Regions from separate parts of the Alteromonas sp. 4NH20-0104 genome, predicted to be linked through region 3. Evidence: predicted binding sites of a transcription regulator. Region 3 holds the regulator's gene; each other region holds the start of a gene.
What was found. Region 3 encodes LexA, which represses DNA repair genes until DNA is damaged. Its sites were predicted from a motif close to TACTGTATNNNNATACAGTA; they were not measured.
Positions count from the first base shown of each region.

Region 1: a site for LexA is predicted at 2,381-2,400, ahead of uvrD (DNA helicase II). Genes of this name have one in related genera too.
Region 2: a site for LexA is predicted at 1,839-1,858, ahead of recN (DNA repair protein RecN). Genes of this name have one in related genera too.

Region 1 is NZ_BAAJLP010000025.1:41,680-46,892, reverse strand. It holds gene AC27IB_RS16870 (GGDEF domain-containing response regulator) at 1-188, opposite strand, end outside; gene uvrD (DNA helicase II) at 198-2,366, opposite strand; gene cysE (serine O-acetyltransferase) at 2,692-3,507, shown strand; gene AC27IB_RS16855 (hypothetical protein) at 3,565-3,918, opposite strand; gene AC27IB_RS16850 (MipA/OmpV family protein) at 4,130-5,038, shown strand; gene AC27IB_RS16845 (MBL fold metallo-hydrolase) at 5,088-5,213, opposite strand, start outside.
Region 2 is NZ_BAAJLP010000008.1:94,861-100,073, reverse strand. It holds gene AC27IB_RS07910 (PAS domain S-box protein) at 1-1,479, opposite strand, end outside; gene recN (DNA repair protein RecN) at 1,894-3,579, shown strand; gene AC27IB_RS07900 (outer membrane protein assembly factor BamE) at 3,736-4,092, shown strand; gene AC27IB_RS07895 (DUF4097 family beta strand repeat-containing protein) at 4,296-4,967, shown strand; gene AC27IB_RS07890 (glutathione peroxidase) at 4,967-5,213, shown strand, end outside.
Region 3 is NZ_BAAJLP010000015.1:22,404-27,616, reverse strand. It holds gene AC27IB_RS12110 (hypothetical protein) at 1-103, opposite strand, end outside; gene AC27IB_RS12105 (alpha/beta hydrolase) at 372-1,538, shown strand; gene AC27IB_RS12100 (hypothetical protein) at 1,648-2,109, shown strand; gene lexA (transcriptional repressor LexA) at 2,380-3,003, shown strand; gene coxB (cytochrome c oxidase subunit II) at 3,444-4,553, shown strand; gene ctaD (cytochrome c oxidase subunit I) at 4,563-5,213, shown strand, end outside.

The sequences.
Region 1 (5,213 bases), on a different contig from region 3:
GGCGCATCTGGCAAATCGTAATCGACAATGGCACACAGGTAATCTTCCGGGTCGCTGTGTATAAAGGTATGTTTTGCAGCAGTCAGTGAAGAGGCGAGTACCGGCTTTAATTGCGCCATTTCAACCAACTTGGTCAGCAGGCTGATGCTACTCGCATTGTCTTCAATTATCAGCACCTTCTGCTGCATTTGTGAACCCTATATCACCTCTAATTTAGCAAAGCTCAGTACCAGCCATTTGCTGCCGAATTCATCAAAGTTAACCTGAACCCGGGCATGGTCGCCACTCCCTTCATAGTTTAGCACTACACCCTCACCAAACTTGCGGTGATTGACCCGCTGACCCAGTGAAAAGCCGCTTTGCTCCATCCGCTCGTGGGACGCCGCATTGCTGAAACGACTTGTGACCGGTCTTGATACTGTAGACGTCAGGCGGATTTCTTCCACACATTCACTGGGAATTTCCCGTAAAAAGCGTGAAGCAGTGTGATATTTTTCCTGCCCGTATACCCGGCGCATTTCGGCGTAGGTCATATACAGTTTTTTCATTGCCCGGGTCATGCCTACGTAACACAGGCGGCGTTCTTCTTCCATCCGGCCGGGTTCGTCGTTGGTCATCTGGCTGGGGAACATGCCTTCTTCCACGCCGGCAATAAACACCAGCGGAAATTCCAGGCCCTTGGCAGTATGAATGGTCATTAGCTGCACGGCATCCTGGTCTTTACTGGCCTGGGTTTCCCCCGCTTCCAGTGAAGCGTGAGCCAGAAATGCCTGTAACGGTGTCATTTCGTCGGCTTCTTCCGGGATCACAAACTGCTTACAGGCAGTCACCAGTTCTTCTAAGTTTTCCAGCCGGGCCTGGGCTTTTTCACCCTTTTCGGCCTGATACATAGCGTATAAACCAGACTGGTTGATGGCCTTGTTGGCCTGTTCTTCCAGTGGCTGGCCTTCAAATTCACCGGCCAGTTTATTGATTAGCTCAATAAAGGCATTGAGCGCGTTGGCTGCGCGGCCTTTCAGGCTACCGTCCTGCAACAGTTGCAGGCTGGCTTGCCACATAGAGCAATCCTGCAGTCGGGTTTGTTCGCGAATGGTGGCCAGGGTACGCTCACCCAGGCCACGACTGGGGGTATTAACCACCCGTTCAAACGCCGCGTCATCATGAGCGTGATTGACCAGGCGCATATAGCCCAGTGCATCTTTAATTTCCTGCCGTTCGAAGAAGCGCAGTCCGCCGTAGATACGGTAGGGAAGACTCTGATGCAGCAAGGCTTCTTCGAGTACCCGCGACTGGGCATTGTTGCGGTACAAAATGGCAACCTCTTTTAACTGATTGCCCTGGTTATGCCAGTCGGTTATTTGTGAAACGATAAAGCGCGCTTCATCCAGATCGTTAAAACCGGCATAAATAGAAATGGGTTCACCATCATCACCGTCGGTCCACAGTTCTTTACCTAACCGGCCCTGGTTATTGTCGATAACCGTGTTGGCAGCCTTAAGAATGGTCGCCGTAGAGCGATAGTTCTGCTCCAATCGAATGGTGGAGGCGCCGTCGAAATCTTTCAGAAAATGTTGGATGTTGTCTACATTGGCACCACGCCAGCCATAAATCGACTGGTCGTCATCGCCTACAATCATGATATTGTTGTCCTGATTGCAAAGCAGGCGTAACCAGGCGTACTGAATATTGTTGGTATCCTGGAATTCGTCTACCAGTACAGCGCGAAAACGACGCTGATAGTGGGCCAGTACGTCCGGGTTTTTGACCCATAATTCGTGGGCACGCAATAACAATTCGGCGAAGTCTACCAGCCCTGAGCGATCGCACGCTTCCTGATAGGCGGCGTAGATATCACGCATTTTTTGCTGGGTATGATCGCCATGGGTTTCAATGTGCTGAGGACGCAGGCCTTCGTCTTTATTACCGTTGATGTACCACTGGATTTGCCGTGGCGCCCAGTGTTTTTCATCGAGGTTCATGGCCTTCAGTACCCGGCGCACCAATCGGTATTGATCGTCAGAGTCGAGGATCTGAAAATTTTCCGGCAGATTGGCTTCAGCGTAGTGGGCGCGAAGCAACCGGTGCGCCAGGCCATGGAAGGTACCAATCCACATGGTGTTTAACGGCCGGCCCATCACATGCTCTATACGCCCGCGCATTTCCCGCGCCGCTTTATTGGTAAAGGTTACCGCCAGAATGCTGTAGGGGGCGATGTTCTCTACCTGCATTAGCCAGGCAATACGGTGCACCAGCACCCGGGTTTTACCACTGCCGGCGCCTGCCAGTACCAGCATATTAGACAGCGGCGCTGCAACGGCATCACGCTGTTTATCGTTTAATTCGTCGAGTAACTCAGAAACATCCATAGCAATACAAAAACACCTGTATTTTTATTCAGGGCATAAAAAGCAAAGTATGCCATTAAAGCCTATCGCGATAAACCGCGCTTGCACAATAATGGCGGATTATTGCCCGTAACAAGTTAATGAAAGTGATCTGTGCGAAGTCCGGTCGGATATAAGGTAATATAAACCTTCCGGTGTCGCAGACCGCGCTGAATTCTCCGGCTATCGCAATTTTTTCGGGTTACCTCTTGAATTGATGTCATAAACCATTATGTTAGCGCTACGCGCGTTGGCTGGTTTTATCTTGTTCAACTCTACCCGCACAGCAAACTAATTAGGAACGCCCATGCATGCACTGACCGATACCGCTGATTTTTGGCTGCAGCTAAAAAAAGAAGCGCGTCAAATTGTTGATGAAGAACCGCTGTTAGCGAGCTTTATCCATGCCTGCATTTTAACTCATCACAACTTTGAATCCTCGCTGAGCTTTATTTTGTCGAACAAAATGGCTGACGATGTAATGCCTGCGCTGACCATCAGAGAAATTCTCGATGAAGCCTATTTGCTGGAACCGGCCATTGTTGAATCGGCTATCGAAGATATTCGTGCCATCTACACCCGAGACCCGGCAGTAACCAATTACCTTAACGTGCTGGTGCACTTTAAAGGGTTTCAGGCTGTCCAGGTGCATCGCATGGCCCATTATCTGTGGCAGCAGGGCCGTCACCAGCTAGCCCTGTTTTTACAAAGTCGCAATTCAGAAACCTTCGCGGTGGATATTCACCCGGCGGCCACCATTGGTAAGGGCGTAATGTTTGACCACGCGACAGGTATTGTGGTGGGCGAAACCGCCGTGATTGAAGATAACGTTTCGATTCTGCAAAACGTTACGCTTGGCGGTACCGGCAACGAAAGCGGCGACCGTCATCCGAAAATTCGCCAGGGCGTTATGCTGGGCTCAGGTGCGAAAGTGCTGGGCAATATTGAAATTGGCGAAGGTTCAAAGGTGGGTGCAGGTAGCGTGGTGCTCAATGATGTCCCACCTCATGTTACGGTAGTTGGTGTACCGGCCAAAGTAGTGGGCCGTCCCTGTTGTCCGCGGCCCTGCGACTCCATGAATCAAAATGTGCTGGAAGACAACGAGCCCTACGAACAAGCTTAGTCCGATGAGCGGCTGATCGTCATAAACTCTCAGCCTCTGCTTATGAAGCTGAGCGATTCAGTCTTTCGGTAATTCGCCTTTACTCAGCAAGCACAGCTCGCAACCTTTTGCTGATAACGCCTTAGCGTACTCAGACTCCAGCCTGGCGTAATCTTGTGGCGTGACACAATAAACTTTTTTGATATGGTGTTTTTCGACCAGAGCAAGTAGCTCACTGGCGTAGCGCAATTGCGCGCCAAACATATAAGTGCGGTGATGCCAGGGTTCTTCATTCAACACGTACAACGGCTCGAACTTAGGCGAGCGCGTAAGATATTCAATCAGCTGGTAGGAGGCGATATCAGTGCCTGCCGCAATCACAGGGAGCGGGGCAGGGCGAAACCGTTGTTTTACGTAGGTCAGCAATCCCATCAGAAAAAGTGCTTAGTCTGAAGTAAAGGCATGATAGCGTAAATTGCCGTGAGCAAAAGCCTTAATTATGCGGTACTGCCGATTTGTTATTGTTCTGTAGGCTCACTCTGGTATTTTTTCATCCCTAACGCTATTTATTGAGTATAAAGAGACGTTTATGACAGTTCGAAGCCGGCCTGACGGGCTTTATTTTCTGGTTTAGGATTATACCATGTACTTTGTGAAAAAAATTGGCGGGCTGATTCTGCTGACATTGCTCTGCAATGGCGGTCTGGCCGCGTCTGAAAATGCCGATATCGAAGACTCGCCAAATCGTGATTTAACCGGCTTTGAGGGCCTGAATGAGCGACTCCCCCTTTGGGAAGCGGGGGTGGGCGGCGGCATGATAGAGTCACCGAATTACCCGGCCTCAGGCGAGCGCAATTTTGTAGCCCTGGCATTACCTTACGTTATTTATCGCGGTGATATTTTTCGTGTGGGCGGAAGAGGAGGAGCAAGAGCCGTATTCCTCGAAAATGACAGGTTGGAACTGGATATGAGTTTTGGCGGAGCCTTTGCCGCAGACAGTGATGACAATACCGTTCGCGAAGGCATGCCTGAACTTGATTACCTGGTTGAGGTTGGCCCACAACTCATCTACAAAATTAAAGACTTTTCTTTTGACCGGGGCGGCAACTCGCGCCTGAATGCACGCCTTCAGGCACGCGCCGTTTTCTCAACCGATTTTGGTGGATTTGATGCCAGAGGATTTGTTTTTGAACCGACCCTGACCTACCAGCAACGAGGCGTTTTTCTGCCTGATACCGGTTTTAGCCTGGCTCTCAGAACCACCTGGGCAACCGAAAAGTTACATGATTATTTCTATGAGGTAAGGCCGGAATATGCCACAACGGTCAGGCCTGCCTACGATGCGCAAAGTGGCTACCTGGGCGCAGAGTTGTCGGCAGGATTGGCCTTCCCGGTAGTTAAAAACGTGCGCGGCTTTTTAACCACATCGGTACAATTTAATAGTGGTTCTGCGAATGAAAACAGTCCGCTTTTTGAGAAGGATGTGACCTATAGTGTGGGTGTCGGGTTTGTTTGGCGTGCCTATAAAAGCGACGCTAAAGCCACCTGGTAAAGCTAATAAAAAAGCAAGAAGCCGCTGACTGCGGCTTCTATGTTAGAAGTTAGCCAAATTTGGCATCTGCCACAAAAGGGTTGGTGGTGCGTTCATGCCCAATGCTGGTAGTGGGGCCGTGGCCAGGGTAAACGGTCATATCGTCTGGCAGGGTAAACAGCTTTTCTCGAATTGC
Region 2 (5,213 bases), on a different contig from region 3:
ATGACGGTCAAGTCGCAGCGTAAGTTTGTCGGTTTCCGCTTTATCCGTAAACAACTGGTAAAAGGAGTGTGATAACAAGTCCTGACTATTCATATCCAGTTGTCGGCAAAGGGTTTGGTTAACTTCCTTAATTTCACCTTCACGATTAAACACTGCGATGCCCATTGGCGAATGGTCGGTAAACATACTTAAGCGGTCTTTGGCCTGAGCCACCTCATGGGTTAAAGACTCCACTTCAGTATGGTCTTCGATGATACCCATAACCCCGCCTGACTCGCCGGCCAGCGCCTGCAAAATAACATTCAGAGAAAGGGATAAACCATGTTCCCGCTTAACCGCAATCATCTGGCGCCTGGTGGTTATTCTGTCACGGCTCTGATGGAGCGTTTTGAACGCCTCATCAAACTGCTTAAGGTCGTTTAATGGCTTCCCTTTAATGTACATTAGATCGGTGTTAAATAAGCTCAGGAAGGCCCGGTTAGCGTCAACAAACTTCCCTTCTCCATCCAGTAGATAGAGCGGCTGAGTGGAACTGGCGAGCAATGCGCTGAAGCGCTGGATTGCCACATCACGCTCCGCTTTGGTGTGGGTTATTTCCCTGCAGTCGACCACCGAAATATGCCCGATAGGAGAACCTGATTCACTGGTATGCTCGGCAAGCGACCCACACAGGGTGACCGGTATGATGCTATTATCAGCCGCCACCAAGGACGTATCGGCCGCCAGTATTTCACCACTCGCAAGACGCTCAAAAGCATCGGTCAGCATTTGCTGATCGCGATCGACTACCCGTTGGATAAAGTCGGCTACCGACAGGTCGCTGTGCTGAGTGCCGAGCCAGGTAACTAAACTTTCATTGAGGGTCAGTTGCTGGGCCGAAAGGTCGATTTCAGCCAGGCCAACTTTTTGCCCGTCAAACAGGCTGCCCATATGCTCGAGCATGGCTGCTGAGTCATCCAGCTGTTGCTGATAATCCTGCACATCTTCAACAATAACCATCATGTGAGCATCTGCTGCCTGACTCAGCGCCGGATTAATACGTAAGCGGTATGCCCTGTCGCGCTGACCAAGTACACACTGCATTGATAACTCGCGGCTGGCACCACTGGCCTGGTTGAGTAATTGTTGTGCGTCAACTGGCAGCAATTCGGCCAGTCCCTTGCCTTTAACGGTGTCGGCATTCTGTCCCAACAGGTAGGCACCAGTGCGGTTTGCGTAGCAGACAGCCAGATTCTCATCAACCAGGATGACGCCAACGCTGACGGCATTCAACCGCTCCTGTTGAACGGTTAGCAGCGCATTAGCTTTGCTGAGCTGCTTAGTGAGCCTGCTTCGCTTGAATGCACCGAATAAAATCATCAGTAACAGGAACCCGGCACCTGCAACACCGGCATACACTATGAGATTAAACTGGTCCGGCGACAGGGACTGGAGGGAAGACGGGAAAGCATAAACATTGGGTGCCACAGCACTAAGCAATAACAATCCCTTGTTTTGAAGATAATTTCTCTGGCAACAGGCACTCATAATCTACATTCAACAACGCGATTAGGATAAAAAGTAAACTATACGCCAGATTTGCAAAGTTGCTATGTGTGATTCATTAAGAAGGTTTGAATTTGCATACGTGAAAAATATTTAGTTACACGATTTCAATAACCTGAAGAGTAATTTCCGGCAAAAGGTATTAACTATATACAGGCGGCTACGGGCTATATAAAGTGTCAGAGTCAGTTGATACTGCAAGTCTCCTGGAAAAATATATTTTTTTAGGTTTATCATAGCCTTGCGTAGATATCTCCGGGAAATTCGACCAACGGGATTTAACTCACCCAAAATACTGTATATATTTACACGTACTGTATATTCATCTAGTCAAACTGTGAGGCATTTATGTTATCGCATTTATCGGTTAAAAACTTTGCTGTCGTTAAAGAAATAAATATTGCCTTTGAGTCCGGCATGACTGCGGTGACCGGTGAAACCGGTGCAGGTAAATCTATTGCAATCGATGCACTGAGCTTGTGCCTTGGTGAGCGCGCCGATGCGTCGGCGGTGAGAAAAGGCGCCGATAAAGCAGAAATTATTGCCTATTTCTCGTTGCTTGATGCGCCGCTGGCAAGAGCCTGGCTGGATGAAAATGACGTCGTACTCGATGATGATCCCAACACTTGCTTTATTCGCCGCCTGATCTCTAAGGAAGGGCGCTCAAAAGCGTTTATTAATGGCGTGCCCGTGGCGTTGCAGCAACTAAAGCAACTGGGTCAGTATTTATTGGCAATTCACGGCCAGAATACCCACCTGCAACTATTAAAAGACGACGTGCAGAGAAAACTGCTGGATGATTTTGCTGAACACGGGCCACTGCTAAACGCCACAGCTGCCAGTTATAAGCAGTGGCAGCAACTGGCCAAAGAACTTAGCGCCCTGGAACAAGCCGCCCAGCAACGCGCAGACAGAGAACAACTGTTGAGTTATCAGGTTGCTGAACTGGACGAATTTGCTCTGGCTGAAGAGGAATTCAGCGAACTGGAAGCCGAACATAAACGCTTAAGTAATGGTCAGACATTACTCGAAGAGGCACAAAAAAGTTTTTATCATTTATATGAAGCCGATGAGTTCAATGCGCTGTCAGCCATTCAAACCAGCATTGATAAGCTCAGTCACCTGGAAGATCACGATCCGGCATTATCCCCGATTGTGGCATTGCTTAACGAAGCGGCAATTCAGGTGGAAGAGTCGGCCAATGAACTGCGTAGTTATTGTGATCAACTGGAAATCGATCCAATGCGTTTACAACAGGTTGAAAAACGCTTTGCTCAGGCGCTGGAGCTGGCCAGAAAACATCAGGTAATGCCCGAATCACTGTATCAACATCATCAGCAGTTGTCTGAAGAACTGGCTGGCCTGAGTGCAGATACCGAAAGACTGTCGGCATTGCAGGAAGAACTCGATAGTAGTCATGCGGCCTATCTGACTGCCAGTGAAAAGCTGTCGCAAAGCCGCAGCAGCGCGGCTGAGAAGCTGGCCGCGATGGTGCAAACCCAGGTGCGCACACTCAATATGCCTCACGCGGAATTTTGCATTGACGTGACTCACTGCGCTCAGTCACGGCCTACCGCACTGGGGATGGATACGGTAGTTATTAAAGTGTCTACCAACCCGGGGCAAGCGCATGATCGACTGGATAAGGTGGTATCTGGAGGTGAATTATCCAGAATTGGACTGGCATTACAGGTGATTAGCCGGGATACGAGTTTGACACCCACCATGATTTTTGACGAAGTGGATACCGGTATAAGTGGCCCAACCGCTTCAATTGTGGGGCAGTTGTTACGTCGATTGGGTAAAGAAAATCAGGTTATGTGTGTGACTCACTTACCTCAGGTGGCGGCACAGGCGCATAATCAGCTATTTGTGACCAAAACAACCGAAAACAGCGAAACGCAAACACATATTCTGGCACTTACGGAACAAGCCAGAATTGATGAGCTGGCGCGGCTACTGGCGGGCGACAAAATTACGCCCAATGCGCTGGCTAATGCCAAAGAATTACTTGATAATGCTTTGGCGAACTAAATTGCAATTCATTGGTCAAAGTTGACGTGCCGGTGTTGAGCGATTAGCATGCTCGGCACCCATAGCGTCTGCAATGACTATCCCACGCGTGTAACAGCCTGGCATGCAGACCAAATAATAACGAATACTTACTGTAATAATTGGATTTATCTGTTAATGAAGCTGTCTCACCTGATTGTTGTGCTTTCACTTACTTTTTTATCAACTGCGTGCTCTAACTGGATTTACCGGATAGATATTCCTCAAGGTAACTTTTTGGACGAGCAGGACGTAAAAAAACTGCGTATTGGAATGACAAAGGAACAGGTAGAATTTGTTCTTGGCCGTCCGATACTTAAAGATGCCTTCGATAAAGATACCTGGTATTACTACTACGAAATGAAGCGTGGCATGGAAAAACGCGGTGAAGATTTTGAAAAAAGTCTGGTCATTACGTTTATTGATGATCGCGTAGAAACCGTAGACAGCGATTTCGAACTGTCTGAGGACTTTAACACCCCTCTCGAGCAATAAGCCTCTCTTTGATTATGGCTTGCCAGAGTTGAACCGGCAGGCCATCCGCGGTCCCGCCTGCTTTTTTAATCTTGATACAATTACCCTTGCATTACCAATGCCCTGTTGGCGTCAGACATATTTTGAAATTATTTTAAAGTACGAGCTTTTCAGCCCCCATGCTAAGGTTATTGCGTGTTTAACCTAATATGCTCTGAAGTATTATGAAAAATCGCTTACTTAACATTTCCCGCCTTGCGCCCCTGTGTTTTGTCATTGGCACTGCGCTCTCTGGCTGTGTGATCAACGTCGGTGGTCAAAGCGCTTCCGATTATGACGGCAGTGTAAACCGTGTATTCGGCAGCATTGATATCTCTGAAAATCGCCAGGTAGGTTCACTTACCACCGTCAATGGCGGCATTACGCTAAGGTCCAATGTTAAAGCCGATGAACTGACTACGGTTAATGGCGGAGTCACGGTTGGCGATTTTTGTGAAATTGATGGTATTACCGTCGTCAATGGCGACATTGAAGCCGGTCAGAAACTGGTATCGGGTGACGGTATAGAATCGGTCAATGGCGATATTACCCTTGGCTCCGGGGCAAAGGTTGATGGTAGCCTGATCACCGTTAATGGCGATATCGAAGCTGCGGACCTTACACTTTCCGACAACATTGAGACCGTCAATGGAGACATCAGTATTACCGGTAATAGTGTAATTAAAGGTGATATTATTTATAAAGATCCGGAAAATAACGACAACCACTCAACCCCTACATTATTGATAGACGCCAGCGTACAACTGACGGGCGACATCATTTTAGGGCGTGACGTTAAACTCGACATTCCGGACACGATGACATCCAAAGTTCACTACCAGAGTTCGGCAATGTAATGATGCAATTTTCCAAGTTAACTATTCAGGATAAACAAGGCGATGATATCGCCATGCAAACATTTGACGGTAAGGTATTGCTTATCGTTAATACGGCCAGTAAATGCGGCTTCACGCCACAATACGAGGGCTTAGAAGCCTTACACCAACAGTACAACGATAAGGGCCTCGCTATAATAGCTTTTCCCTGCAACCAGTTTGGCCAGCAGGAGCCGGGGGATGATGCCAGTATCCAGTCTTTTTGTA
Region 3 (5,213 bases):
CCACTTTATCGATAGCCGCTAACTGCTCTTCTGTAATCCTATCCCCAAAGGTTTCGCAGCCAGTTAAAACGACAATCAATACTGCACTCACTAACCATTTCATGTTTCATCAATCTCCCAAAAAAAACGGCTTTAGCCACACACCCGAATCGTTCAATCGGGCTATTCCAATACGGGCACTTCCATTTAAAACGGCTGTAACTGTGAGAATCAGCGCGCCGGATAAAGTATTTGTAGCGAGTATATTACGAATAGAGAATAGGCTCTAACTATTTGTTAAGAGGCGCTTTTACACAATCAATGCAACTCAAAAAACTGCATACGTAAAACGGTAAAGTTGCTAGAGTGGAAGAAAAATGACAAGGATAGATATGAAATATTTAAGATACCTGATGACGGTTGCAGTTTGTCTCACTGCATCGTTCGCCAGCCAGGCACAGGAGTACGATGTAGTCACCCTCGATTCGGAGGTACTGAACGAGCAACGGCAATATCAGGTATTGCTGCCAGAGAATTATTCAGCAACGTCACAACACTATCCGGTGATTTATCGGCTCGATGGTGCGGGAAACATCCCGCTGATGAAAGAGGTTCTGGGCCGGTTGCGTGAAGGCAACGCAGCACCTGATGTCATCATCGTAGCTATTGAAAACAGCGACAGGCTTCGTGATATGTATCCCACCGTTAATCAGGACCGAAATGGCCCGGTTGGAGTGGGCGGCGGCGCTGAGAAATTTCTGGCGTTCATCGAACAGGAACTTATTCCCGATGTGGAAAAACGCTACCGTGCGCACTCAACCCGAATTATAGCCGGCGCCTCAGCAGGCGGGGTTTTCAGTTTGTATGCCATGCAGCAAAGCCCGGGTCTTTTTGATGCGCACATCGCTTACAGCCCGGCGGTTTGGTGGAATGCGGGAGCCATGGTGGAGCGAACTAAACAATGGCTTTCAACGCAACCGGCAACTCCCACCTATGTGTATATGAATATGGGTAACGAAGGACTGCCCATGCGCCCTTACTATGATGAACTGCTCACTGCCTTTGCGACGCACAATAACCGCCATATAAAGTTAGTGGTGGAGCAACACCCGGGAGTTTCACATGGTTTAACCTCCGCGGCGGGTATTTTTAATGCCTATCAGTCATTTTTTCTGAGCAAAGAGTTTGCGCGTGAAAATGTCACCTCCGATATGCAGGTAATCGATAGTTATTATCGGCAGTTAGGAGAGCAGTGGGGCATAGGGCATACCCCACCGGAAGCCACTGTTCGCCAGTTGGGCTACTATTTTGACTGGCAGCAACAGCCCGATCTGGCGATGACATTGTTTAAGCATAATATGTCTCACCACCCGCAAAACCCCGATGCTATTTCTGGTGTCGTTTATGGTTATGAAGGGCAAGGTAATCTCGACCAGGCACTTAATTTTGCTAAAAAAGCACTGGCGGTCGCTGCTAAGGAGCATCCTTACTACGATTATTTTGTAGAAAACGTTGCCCGCTTAGAGAACAAAATTAAAGAAACGGAGAAAGGGGAATAATCCACTTTCTAAAGAAAATCTTATGAATGCAGCAACTGAATAAGTAGTGAATAAGTAGGACAGTCACTTTTTTGCTTTTTGGAATACTCATCATTAGGAATAAGGAGAAATGAATAATTTCTTAGCTATCTTGCTATTCGTGCTTTCCTTAAATGCGATTGCCAACATTCGCATAGAAAAAATACCTTTTGATCAACAACTCGATAAAGCAGAGACTATCGGACTAGTTAAACTAATCGAATCAAAAATTACATATCCAGACGGGAAAAATAGACGAATTGAGTTGTTGGTCGAAGTTGTAGATGGAATATATAAGCTTCAAAATGGCGCTCAACTTAAGCTTTTGGGGAGTGGATTTACAGGAAATGATATTGGATTTAATTGTATTGGTAGCGAAGCAATTGTAGTAATGAAAAAGATTATGCCACCCTATGAGCCCGAAGGCTTCTATGCGACGATAGGTTTTGATGAATCTGTCTATCATAAAGAAAATGGAATGATTATCGGGGTTCAGAAAGAACCCATCCCCTATGAAGATGCTGTAAAAATAATAAAACGCGCTAAGGATTAAGTTGCACTAACTCAGAACTGTGGTGACAGGCTCCTATCTCTACTGAGTGCAGCCTTCGGCTACCGGTTGAGTTGTGACAGGCAGTCACTGAATAAGTAGGACAGTCACTTTTTTGAAAACGTTGTTTGAACTTACTGCCTCGCACTTGCGGGGCTTTATTTTGGGTAAAATCGTGCTATCTGCACAGTTCTTGCGTCTGACACAAAAATCGTTGTGTTTTGAGTATTAGTCGCTATACTGCTAACAACTGTATGGAATAACAGGCTGTTTATGCGTCCACTAACCCCACGACAACAAGAAGTACTCGATCTGATCAAATCCACGATGTTGGATACTGGTATGCCGCCCACGCGTGCAGAGATTGCCCGTCAGTTAGGCTTTCGCTCTGCTAATGCCGCAGAAGAGCATTTAAAAGCGTTGGCGAAAAAGGGCGTGATTGAAATTCTGCCGGGCACCTCGCGGGGTATCAAATTGAATATTCCGTTGGACGACGAAGCCGAAGAGGAAGGTTTGCCGCTAATTGGACGGGTAGCGGCTGGCGAGCCGATTCTGGCTCAGGAACATGTGGAAATGCACTATAAAGTGGATCCGGCGTTATTCCATCCCAAAGCCGATTTCCTGCTGCGTGTAAACGGTATGAGTATGAAAGACATAGGCATACTGGACGGCGACTTATTAGCAGTGCACCGCACCAGCGATGTTCACAATGGGCAGGTAGTGGTGGCCCGCGTAGATGAAGACGTTACCGTAAAGCGTTTGGAAAAGCGTGGCCGTGAAGTACTGCTGCATGCAGAAAATGAAGAATTCTCACCCATTAAGGTCGACCTGGCTAATCAGCCGTTTAATATCGAAGGTATTGCTGTAGGCGTTATCCGTAATGCCGACTGGATGTAAGCACGTCCGGCATTATTTTTTAAATCTATGAATTTGAAAACCGGCATTCGCCGGTTTTCTCGCTTTGAAGGTTTTATTTCCTTTAAGCAACGCTTTCCCGTTGCTTTTGACCTGCTCAGGTCTGGTTATTAAGTTAGTAAAAGCTTACTAACAAACTGCATCAAATCCCCTCCCTACGAACAAAAAATAACCATTTATCCGAATTTTAGGCAAAAAGAACTGGACGCCATTGTCACAATGAGTAATTCTTATACAGTGCTTAACAATAAAATAACAAAGTAAGTACAAAATATTAAAAAGGCAGTTCAAATAACAACCAAAACAGACCAGTTTGGCTTTTTCGCATTGGGGCGTTTCGCGAGTAGCTACCGGTCTAACGGAGGTGTCGAGTGAAACAACTCGGGATATGTGTACTGAAAGCCTGGACAACACTCGTTCTATTGGTGGCTGGCGCAACAGCGTCTGCAGCAGGGAGTAGCGAAGTGTCGGCACTGAATCTGCGTCGTGGCGCGACAGAGATCAGTGGGCAGGTTTACGATCTGCACATGCTGATGTTCTCCATTTGTGTGGGAATAGCAGTAGTAGTGTTTGGGATCATGTTTGTTTCTATGTATTTGCATCGCAAATCACGGGGGGCAAAACCCGCTAATTTTCATGAGAGCGTGAAAGTCGAAATAGCCTGGACCGTAATACCCTTCTTAATTCTTATCTTTATGGCGGTACCCGCCGCCAAAACTCTGCTTGCAATGGAAGACACTACAGAACCGGATATGACCGTTCTGGTAACGGGGTCGCAGTGGAAATGGCATTACAAGTATATGGATCGCGACGTTGAGTTTTATTCACTGCTGGCTACCCAGCGGGAGCAAATCAATAATCGGTATACCAAAGGCGAGAACTATCTGTTGGAAGTCGACCGTCCGCTAGTGATCCCCACCGGCCAGAAAGTGCGCTTTCTGATCACTTCAGACGATGTGATCCATTCCTGGTGGGTGCCGGACTTTGCGGTGAAAAAAGATGCTAATCCGGGCTTTATCAATGAGGCGTGGGCCCGTGTGGATGAGCCGGGTATCTATCGTGGTCAGTGCGCCGAGTTGTGCGGAAAAGATCATGGCTTTATGCCGGTGGTGGTGATTGCTAAAGAGCCAGCCGCCTATGAGGCCTGGGTGAATGAGCAGGAATCTATCCGTCAGCAAGCCCGAGAAGAAGAGCAACGGTTACTGGCTATGAACATGTCTATGGATGAACTGATGACCGAAGGTGAGCGGGTTTATAACGCTACCTGTGCGGCCTGTCATATGCCTAATGGCGAAGGGTTGCCAGGTGTCTTCCCGGCACTTAAGGGCAGTCCAATGGCGTTAAATGACATGCAGGGCCATATCAATATTGTGCTGAATGGTAAAACCGGCACCGCTATGCAGGCGTTCGGCAAAATGCTGAGCCTTAAAGAGCTGGCAGCGGTGATTACCTACGAGCGGAACGCCTGGGGCAATAACACCGGTGACTTGGTGCAGGCCAAAGACGTTAACGCTGTCGTCAACGGGGAATAGGAGCAGAACATGAGTAAAGCAACTGAGATCATCAGCCCCGAACACGGGGCGGCAGATGCCCACGACGACCACCACGAGCATCATATTCCCAAAGGGTTAATGCGCTGGGTACTGACGACTAACCACAAGGATATAGGCACACTGTACCTGTGGTTCGCGTTTATTATGTTTTTAGTGGGCGGGGCCATGGCAATGGTGATCCGGGCGGAATTATTCCAACCCGGTTTGCAAATTGTTGAACCAAACTTCTTTAACCAGATGACCACCGTACACGGGCTTATCATGGTATTTGGTGCGGTAATGCCAGCTTTTACCGGGCTGGCAAACTGGCTTATCCCAATGATGATTGGCGCGCCGGATATGGCGCTGCCACGGATGAATAACTGGAGCTTCTGGATCTTGCCATTTGCCTTCACTATTCTGCTCGCTTCGCTGTTTGTAGAGGGCGGTGGCCCGGCCTTTGGCTGGACGTTCTATGCACCGCTGTCTACCACCTACAGTGGCGACAGCACGGCATTGTTCGTGTTTTCGGTGCACATCATGGGTATCTCATCCATTATGGGCGCGATAAACGTTATCGTTACTATCTTTAATATGCGTGCGCCGGGCATGACGTGGATGAAAATGCCATTGTTTGTATGGACCTGGTTGATTACGGCG